DNA from 3 places in the Agromyces cucurbitae genome. Region 3 is predicted to be linked to each of the others. Evidence: predicted binding sites of a transcription regulator. Region 3 holds the regulator's gene; each other region holds the start of a gene.
The links. The regulator HrcA, encoded in region 3, represses chaperone genes, less so after heat shock. The targets are predictions, from matches to a motif close to TTNGCACTCGNNNNNNNCGAGTGCNAA.
Positions count from the first base shown of each region.

Region 1: groES (co-chaperone GroES) is a predicted target of HrcA. The motif match lies at 2,096-2,122, and genes of this name have one in related genera.
Region 2: groL (chaperonin GroEL) is a predicted target of HrcA. The motif match lies at 1,418-1,444, and genes of this name have one in related genera.

Region 1 covers NZ_JBYRES010000002.1:757,242-760,514, reverse strand. The annotation lists gene AC3RJ6_RS10395 (ABC transporter substrate-binding protein) at 1-388, opposite strand, end outside; gene rarD (EamA family transporter RarD) at 620-1,558, opposite strand; gene groES (co-chaperone GroES) at 1,708-2,004, opposite strand; gene AC3RJ6_RS10380 (class I SAM-dependent methyltransferase) at 2,176-3,273, shown strand, end outside.
Region 2 covers NZ_JBYRES010000002.1:926,783-930,055, reverse strand. The annotation lists gene groL (chaperonin GroEL) at 1-1,373, opposite strand, end outside; gene AC3RJ6_RS11095 (DUF3048 domain-containing protein) at 1,574-2,626, opposite strand; gene AC3RJ6_RS11090 (cold-shock protein) at 2,780-2,983, opposite strand; gene AC3RJ6_RS11085 (LytR C-terminal domain-containing protein) at 3,194-3,273, opposite strand, start outside.
Region 3 covers NZ_JBYRES010000003.1:576,281-579,553, forward strand. The annotation lists gene dnaJ (molecular chaperone DnaJ) at 1-829, opposite strand, end outside; gene hrcA (heat-inducible transcriptional repressor HrcA) at 877-1,899, opposite strand; gene AC3RJ6_RS13965 (DUF4870 domain-containing protein) at 2,109-2,510, shown strand; gene AC3RJ6_RS13970 (DUF4870 domain-containing protein) at 2,627-3,007, shown strand; gene hemW (radical SAM family heme chaperone HemW) at 3,000-3,273, opposite strand, start outside.

The sequences.
Region 1 (3,273 bases), on a different contig from region 3:
CCTGCGAGAGCAGGTCGGTGACCGAACCGGTCGCGACATCGACCGTGCTGTCGCCCTCGTCGCGGAGGGTCAGCTCGACCGTGATGCCGAGGTCGGCGGCGTTGATGTCGTTCACCGCGAGCTGCGCGGCCGCGATCTGGGGCGGGCCGAGCACCGCGAGGGTGCCGGACTGCGGCGCGATCTGGCCGACCTTCAGCGTGAGGTCGCGGTCGCCGGCCTCGACGGGCTGGGCGTCGCCGGTGTCGGCGGGCTTCTCGCTCTCGGTCGACGACGGGGTGCCGCCTGAAGTGCACGCGGTGAGCAGGAGGGTGCTGACGCCGACGATGGCGAGACCCGTCCATGCAGCGCGCGCAGAACGCTTGGCCGAAGCCTTCGCGAAGACGCTCATGTTGCTCCTTGGGACTGAAGGAATTTCGTTACACGATCAAGCGCCGTAACGACGCCGTTGATCGACAGTATGCCGGGGCATCCCACCGAGACAAGTCACCCCGGTCACAACCCGGTAACACCGGCCGGATCGTTACCCGCTCGACACCTTTTCGGGGGTCGGACGCACGAAATCCGCGTCATACGACGGCATCCGCTGCGGAATCCGCCATCCTCGCGCCCTCGCGCGACGTCAGACCGGTTCGGCGAAGACGCGCCTCGCGGACCGGGCGCTGCGCACCAGGTCGAAGGTGAGCACGGCGAGCGCGACCCAGACGAGGCCGAACCCGATCCAGCGCTCGGGCGGCATCGGCTCGCCCAGCACCGCGACGCCGACGATGAACTGGATGAACGGCGCGAAGTACTGGATGAAGCCCATGTAGATGAGCGGCAGCCGCCGCGACGCCGCCGCGAAGAGCAGCAGGGGCACCGCCGTGACGACGCCCGCGAGCGAGAGCAGCACGGCGTGCCACGCACCGTAGGCGCCCATCGTGAGCCCCTCCTGCGCCGCGATCCACCACAGCTGCACGCCCGCCACGGGCGCGAGCCAGAGCGTCTCGAGCGTGAGCCCCGAGACGGCGTCGACGCGCGGGCCGACGCGCTTCTTGATGAGCCCGTAGAAGCCGAACGAGAACGCGAGCAGCAACGCGATCCACGGGAACTGCCCGTGCCCGACGGCGAGCACGACGACCGCGACCATCGAGATGCCGACGGCGACCCACTGGGTCGGATTGAGGCGTTCCCGCAGGATGAGCACGCCGAGGAAGATGGTCACGATCGGGTTGATGAAGTACCCGAGCGACGCCTCGACGACCTGCTCGTTCACCGCCGCGTAGACGTAGGTCTCCCAGTTCACGAAGATGAGGGCGCCGGCCGCGGCCATCGTGAAGAGCACGCGCCGGTTGCGCAGGAGCGCGATGAACTTCGGCCAGCCGCGCGTCACCGTGATGAGCAGCGCGCAGAAGACGAGCGACAGCAGGATGCGCCAGGCGACGATCTCGACCGAGCCGGTCGGCTGCAGCGCGATGAAGTAGATGGGCAGCACGCCCCACAGCAGGTACGCGGAGATCGCGTAGCCGAGACCCGGTCGGCTGATCGCGCCGTGTTCGGCGTGTGCGGAGCGGGAATTCACCGATACAGCCTACGCCCGCCGGCCGGCCCGGCCGAATCGATTCGACATCGGATGCCTCGGGCTCGCGCACCTCGGCCGCATCGCCGCAAGGAACGGCGAACGGCCCGGATGCCGAAGCATCCGGGCCGTTCGCGCCGGGTTCGAGTCGCTCAGCGAACGACGACCGCGAGCACGTCGCGGGCCGAGAGCACGAGGAAGTCCTCGCCGCCGAACTTGACCTCGGTGCCGCCGTACTTCGAGTAGATGACCTTGTCGCCGACCGCGACGTCGAGCGGGACGCGGTTGCCGTTGTCGTCGATGCGACCGGGGCCCACGGCCACGACCTCGCCCTCCTGCGGCTTCTCCTTCGCGGTGTCGGGGATGACGAGACCCGACGCCGTGGTCTGCTCGGCCTCGACCTGCTTGATGACGATGCGATCCTCGAGCGGCTTGATGGAAACCGACACGGTTGACCCCTTTTCTAGACGAATGCCGTCTTTTGACGAAGACTGGTTAGCAGCCTCAGAGCGAGAGTGCTAAAGCGAGTCTAGGCGCGTTCTGGCACTCGTGCAACGTGAGTGCCAATGCCGTTCACGCGAGGCGAACAGGGGTCTCCCGCGCGATGCTAGCGTTGCCGCGTGGAACGCTCCGACCTCGTCGAACTGCTCTCCCCCGAGGGGCTGCGACTGCTCGACGCCCTCCCCGCATGGGACTCGAAGGCCGACATCGTGAAGACCGTCGCCGAGCTCCGGCGGCAGGGGTACGACGCGGGCCTCGTCGCGGCCGTGCTCAGCCAGTCGAAGCTGCGCGCGAAGGCGGCATCCAAGTTCGGCCCCTTCGCCGACCGCATGCTGTTCACCGAGGCGGGCCTCGAGCAGGCGACCCGACTGCAGGTCGCGGCGCTGCACGCCGGACGGTTCTCCCGTGCCGGGGTGCGCCACGTCGCCGACCTGGGCTGCGGCATCGGCGGCGACGCGCTCGCGATGGCCGCGATCGACCTCGAGGTCACGGCGGCCGATGCCGACGAGGTGACGGCGGCGATCGCGGCCTTCAACCTCACGCCATTCCCGCACGCCCGCGTGCTGCATTCGCGAGCCGAGGACGTCGCGCTCGGCGGCATCGACGGCGCGTGGCTCGACCCGGCGCGGCGCACCACGGCGGGCGGCACCACGACGCGCATCGCGGATGCCTCGGCGTATTCGCCGAGCCTCGACTTCGCGTTCGGGCTGGCCGACCGCATGCCCGTCGGCGTGAAGCTCGGCCCGGGCACCGACCGCGACGTCGTGCCGGCCGGTGCCGAGGCGCAGTGGGTCTCGGTCGACGGCGACGTCGTCGAGCTCGGCGTCTGGCTCGGCGCGCTCGCCCGCCCCGGCATCGGGCGCTCGGCGCTCGTCATCCGCGGCGACGCGGCCCACGAGCTCGTCGCGCCGGCCGACAGCGAGGACGCCCCCGACGGTCCCCTCGGCGACTACGTCTACGAGCCCGACGGCGCGGTCATCCGGGCGCGCCTCATCGGCGACCTCGCGCGCGCGAACGGCGCGTGGATGCTGAGCCCCGGCATCGCCTACCTCACCGCCGACACGGCGTTCGACTCGCCGTTCGCGCGGGGCTTCCGAGTGCTCGATCGCCTGCCCGCCGACGAACGGGGCCTGCGCCAGGCGCTGCAGGCGCGCGGCATCGGCACCGTCGAGATCAAGAAGCGGGGCGTCGACGTCGACCCCGCGGCGCTGCGCACC
Region 2 (3,273 bases), on a different contig from region 3:
AGGCCCGCGTTGAGCGCGATCTGCTTGAGCGGCGCGTCGATCGCGACGCGGACGATGTTCGCACCGGTCGCCTCGTCGCCCGTGAGCTCGAGCTTCTCGAAGGCGGTCTTGCCGGCCTGGATGAGGGCGACGCCACCACCGGCGACGATGCCCTCCTCGACGGCGGCCTTCGCGTTGCGGACGGCGTCCTCGATGCGGTGCTTGCGCTCCTTGAGCTCGACCTCGGTGGCCGCGCCCGCCTTGATGACGGCGACGCCGCCGGCGAGCTTGGCGAGGCGCTCCTGGAGCTTCTCGCGGTCGTAGTCGCTGTCGGTGTTGTCGATCTCCTTGCGGATCTGCGCGACGCGACCGGCGATGGCCTCCTCGTCACCGGCACCCTCGACGATGGTCGTCTCGTCCTTGGTGATGATGACCTTGCGGGCCTGGCCGAGCAGGTCGAGGGTGACGTTCTCGAGCTTGAGGCCGACCTCCTCCGAGATGACCTGGCCGCCCGTGAGGATGGCGATGTCCTGGAGCTGCGCCTTGCGGCGGTCGCCGAAGCCCGGGGCCTTGACGGCGACCGACTTGAAGATGCCGCGGATCTTGTTCACGATCAGGGTCGCGAGCGCCTCGCCGTCGACGTCCTCGGCGATGATGAGCAGCTGCTTGCCGGTCTGGATCACCTTGTCGACGATGGGCAGCAGGTCCTTGATGTTCGAGACCTTGCTGTTGACGATCAGGATGTACGGGTCCTCGAAGACCGCCTCCTGGCGCTCGGGGTCGGTGACGAAGTACGCCGACAGGTAGCCCTTGTCGAAGCGCATGCCCTCGGTCAGCTCGAGCTCGGTGCCGAAGGTGTTCGACTCCTCGACGGTGACGACGCCCTCCTTGCCGACCTTGTCGATCGCCTCGGCGATGAGCGCACCGATCTGCTCGTCGGCGGCCGAGATCGAAGCCGTGGCGGCGATCTCCTCCTTGGTCTCGACCTCCTTCGCGCTCGAGAGCAGCTCGGCCTCGACGGCCTGGACGGCCTTCTCGATGCCGCGCTTGAGCGAGATGGGGTCGGCGCCCGCGGCGACGTTGCGGAGGCCCTCGCGCACGAGCGCCTGGGCGAGCACGACCGAGGTCGTGGTGCCGTCACCGGCGACGTCGTCGGTCTTCTTCGCGACCTCCTTGACGAGCTCGGCGCCGATCTTCTCGTACGGGTCGTCGAGCTCGATCTCCTTGGCGATCGACACGCCGTCGTTCGTGATCGTGGGGGCGCCCCACTTCTTCTCGAGCACGACGTTGCGGCCGCGCGGGCCGAGGGTCACCTTGACCGCGTCGGCGAGCGTGTTGAGGCCACGCTCGAGGCCGCGGCGGGCCTCTTCGTCGAAAGCAATGATCTTTGCCATGTGTGTCTCTCGTCCCTTCTCGGACGTCTTCAAAGATTCGTGGTTTAGCACTCAAAACGAGTGAGTGCTAAGACGATTCTGGCACTCTCGTGCTGGGAGTGCAAGCGAGCGGGAGCCCGCTCCCGCACGCTCGCGGCGAACACGAGCCCTCCCGTCGACCGGGGGTCCCTGCATCCCGGATGCCGCCGGCCCGGCGCGATTCAGGAGGTGAACTCCACCGAGCCCGACTTCGGTACGAGCTCGATCCAGCTGTTGCCCGGTGCGAGCCGCAGCGGCGAGCCGTCGTCGGCCGTCAGGACGATCGGCGACGACTGCGAGTCCTTCTTCCAGGTGCCGTGCGCGGTTCGGCCCGCGCTCGACACCTGGACCTCGCCCGAACCGACCATCACCGTCTTCGGCACTTCGCCGTACCGCCAGTCGATGTCGACGCGCATCGTGACGACGTTCGTCGCACGCACCCGCTCGCCGCCCTCCTGGGTGTCGGCCTGCCCCTCCTGCGAGCGCAGCCAGCTCGTGGTGCCGGCGTCCCAGTCCCATGACGGATTGCGGGCGTCGGAGAAGACGATCGCGATCCGCTCGGTGGGCGTCGCCTTCAGGTCGGGGTCGGCGAGCGGGTCGGCCGTGCCGTAGGCGAACTGCACGGGCGGCGGCGCGAGCTTCGCATTGCGTGCGACGGCCTCCTTCGAACGCAGGATCACGTCGTGCGGACCCGGTCGCGCGTCGGCGCGGAAGAAGAGGCCGGTCTCGTCGTAGTCGAAGACGATGTTCTTGAGCCCGGTCGCCATCATCATCGCGACGAACTGGTCCTGTCCTCCCGAGTACGCGATGATGCCGCCGAGCGGCGTCACGATGTCGGGGTCCATCGGCCGGATCGACCGCACCGGGCCGACGGTGTCGGGCACGTCCGAGTGCCAGACCGCGACGTACCTGGTGAGGCCGCCCTCGACGAGCTCCTCGTAGACGAGGTCGGTGCGGTTGAGGGCGATCTGCGGCCGGGCCTCCTCGTGGTCGTCGATCTTGACGGCGAGCGAGGGGTGCGCCGGCGACGCCGGGTCGGTCTGCGTGCCCCGCAGCGGCGAGAACGCGATCGCGACGGGCTCGGAGGTGCCGACCGGTCGCGGTTCGGCCGTCGGGGTGGGCACCTCGGTCGGTTCGGGCGGCGAGCTCTGGCAGGCGGTCATGACGAGCGCAGCGACGGCGAGCGCGACCGCGGCGGCTGCGCGTCGTGCGCCAGGGCGGACCCCGTTCACCATGCCGTCATCGTAGCCACGACGACGGCCCGATCGACCCCGGAGCCGCCGAGACACGCCGCGCGATCCACCGCGCCGCCATCGGCCGGTTGGATCGCCCCGAGACACCGAACGCGCCGCCCCTCGGGCGGCGCGTTCGGGACGCTCGGATGAAGCTCAGGCCGGACGCACCGCCTCGGCCTGCGGCCCCTTCGCCCCGGTGCCGACCTCGAAGACGACCTGCTGGCCCTCTTCGAGCACCTTGTACCCGGCCATGTCGATGGCGGAGTAGTGGACGAAGACGTCCTGGCCGCCGTCATCGACGGTGATGAAGCCGTATCCCTTTTCAGCGTTGAACCACTTGACGGTTCCGTTCGCCATGTGTTGCTCCCATAACTGCAGTGTGTCGATCAGCACGTGCCTGTCGCCTGTACCGGGCCGGCTCAGTCGGAGCACCGGACGACGCCCCCGAAGGGCGCCGGCGCAGCACGCGCGCGAGCGACCAATTCCCGATACTCACAGAGGCGGCATCCCGGGCACAAGGGGGGTTTCGCAACGAATGGTCGCAGAATGGCAACGATTCGACGGAGATCAGCCGGCCGTGGCCTCGGCGTAGTCGGAGCCGAGCACGACGACGAGCGGCGTGCCCGTCTCGGCGAAGCTCTCGGACA
Region 3 (3,273 bases):
GGATGGTCGCCGTCGTGCCGAGGATCGCGTCGGCCATCGCGACCTCGAGCGTGGCGAGCAGGTCGTCGCCGTTGCGGCTGAAGACGTCGTGGTTCTTGACCTTGATCTCGAGGTACAGGTCGCCGTTGGGGCCGCCCGCGGGCCCCGCCTCGCCCGATCCGGGCATCTGCAGGCGAACGCCCGTGTCGACGCCGGCGGGGATGTCGACCGGCACGGTGCGACGGGCGCGCACGCGGCCCTGCCCCTGGCACGTCGCGCACGGCGTCGCGATGATCGTGCCGTAGCCGCGGCAGGTGCCGCACGGGCTCGACGTCATGACGTTGCCGAGCAGCGAGCGCACCTGGCGCTGGATCTGGCCCGAGCCGTGGCAGATGTCGCACGTCACGGGCGAGGTGCCCGGCTGGCAGCACGAGCCCTGGCAGGTCTCGCAGCGCACGGCGGTGTCGACCTCGATGTCGCGGTGGGTGCCGAAGATCACCTCGTCGAGTCCGACCTCGACCCGGATCAGGGCGTCCTGCCCGCGCTCGCGGCGCGACCGCGGTCCGCGGCTCTGCTGGCTCGCACCGAAGAACGTCTCGAAGATGTCGCCGAATCCGCCGAAGCCCTGGCCGTTGAAGCCGCCCTGGCCGCCGCCGAGGTCGTACTGCTGCCGTTGCTTCGGGTCGGAGAGCACGTCGTACGCGTGCGTCACCTCTTTGAAGCGCTCGGATGCCTCGGCGCCGGGATTCACGTCGGGGTGGAGTTCTCGCGCGAGACGGCGGTAGGCCTTCTTGATCTCGTCGGGGGTGGCGTCGCGGGAGACGCCGAGGACCTCGTAATGGTCGGCCACGGAGGGCTTGTCCTTTCGATTGCGCCGCCGGAACAGGCGGCGGCGGGTCAGTTCTCGCCGAGCGTGCGGGAGAGGTATCTGGCGACGGCGCGGACGGCCGCCATGCTGTTGGAGTAGTCCATGCGGGTCGGCCCGACGACGCCGAGGCGCGAGATGTCGCGACCCGGGATCTCGAACGCGCTCGAGACGATGGACGTCTCGCCGAGCCCGAACGAGGCGTTCTCGCGGCCGATGCGCACGGCGACGGCGTGCTCGTCGGTCGCCATCTCGCCGAAGAGCCTGAGCAGCACGACCTGCTCCTCGATCGCCTCGATGACGCCGAGGATCGACCCGGCGAAGTCCTGTTCGGTGCGCACGAGGTTCGCGGCGCCCGCGACGACGAGCCGGTCGCTGCGCTGCTGTCGCGCCTGGTCGGCGAGCGTCGCGGCGAGGGTGTGCAGCACGGCAGCATGACGGCGGTCGACGGCGTCGATCTCGCCCGACAGCAGCTCGGTGGCATCCGTCATCGTCGTGCCGGCGACGAGCTCGTTCAACCGGTGCCGGAGCGAGGCGAGCGTCTCGTCGTCGACGGGCTCCGCGAGCTCGGCGAGCCGCTGCTCGACCTGGCCCGAATCGGCGATGAGGATGCAGAGCACGCGCGTCGGCGCGAGCGCGACGAGCTCGACGTGGCGCACGCGGGCGCTCGCGAAGCTGGGGTACTGCACGACGGCGAGCTGCTTCGTGAGCTGCGAGATGAGGCGCACGGTGCGGGCGAGCAACTCGTCGAGGTCGCTCGACTCGCCGAGGAACGTCTCGATGGCCTGTCGCTGCGCCGCGGTCAGCGGTCGCACCTCGGTCAGCTGGTCGACGAAGACGCGGTACCCCTTGTCGGTCGGGATGCGACCCGACGAGGTGTGCGGGGCCGCGATCAGCTCCTCCTCTTCGAGGAGGGCCATGTCGTTGCGGATCGTCGCCGCCGAGACGCCGAACGCGTGCCGCTCGACGATCGTCTTGGAGCCGACGGGTTCACGCGAGGCGACGTAGTCCTGCACGATCGCGCGGAGCACGGCGAGACTGCGTTCGGAGACCATGACCCTCGCTTTCGTCGGCACCGCCGCCCGACGAGTGTTGGCACTCGACCGGCCCGACTGCCAATCATATCGCGACATCCGGTGAGACGTCTGGACCCGGCGTCGTTGCCGCGTGCCGGGCCGGGCGCTACCGTATGGATGTCCCGCGCGCCGCCCATCCTCCGGCGCGCCCGGACTCCCCCTCGAAACCCCGCCCGAAAGGCCTGCCCATGAGCGACTCCACCCCGCCCTCCGCCGCCGCGCCGCAGCCCGCGGCTCCGCTGTCCCACGAGCAGGACGTGCTCTGGGGCTCGCTCGCCCAGCTCGGCGGCATCCTCGGACCGCTGCCCTCGCTCATCATCTGGCTCGTGTTCAAGGACCGCGGTCCGTTCACGAACGTCGAGGCGAAGGAGGGCCTCAACTTCCAGATCACCGCCGTGCTCGCGTACATCGCGATCGTCATCGTGAACTCGGTGCTGCTGCTCGTGACCTTCGGCTTCTGGAGCTACGTCGCATGGCTCCTGCCGACCGCGCTCTGGGTGACGGTGATCGTGTTCTCGATCCTCGCCTACCTCACGGCGAAGGACGGCGTGCACTACCGCTACCCCTTCGCGATCCGGCTCATCAAGTAGCCGGTTCGCCGACGTATTGCCGAGCGCGCCGCGGGAACCCTTCCGCGGCGCGCTCGTCTGTGCCAGCATGACACCGACCCTGCGCCGCCGTCCGGCGGCCCGATCAAGGAGAGAACATGTCCGAGGGCACCCCGCCTCCCCCGCCCGCGAATCCCTATGAGCAGAACAAGCCGCTGAGCCCCTCCGACGAGAAGCTGTGGGCGACGCTGATCCACATCGGCGGCATCTTCTTCAGCTTCGTGCCCGCGCTCATCGGCTACCTGATCCTCAAGGACAAGGGGCCGTTCATCCGCGAGCACACCGCGACGGCGCTGAACTTCCAGATCACCATGGCGATCGCCTACGTGGTCGGCAGCATCCTGACGTTCGTGATCATCGGCATCTTCATCCTCATCGCCGTCTGGGTCGTGACGATCATCTTCAGCATCATCGCCGCGGTGAAGGCCAACCAGGGCCAGCCGTACACCTACCCGCTGTCGATCAAGTTCGTCAGCTGAGTCGTCGCACGACCGCGTCGGCCAGGAGCCGCCCTCTCCGCGTGAGCGTCAGCACGCCGGAGAGGGCGGCTTTCGCGTCGACGAGGCCGTCGGCGATGAGCCCCGCGACGGCGTGCCGCCCGCCCGCGTGCAGCGAGGCGATCTCGAGGCCCTCGCGGATCCGGGTCGCGAGGAGCACCCGCTCGGTCTCCCGCGTCGGCCCGTCGAGCACCTCGCGCCCGACGGCGGGCGAGACGCCCGAGGCCAGTCGGTCGGCGTACGCCGAC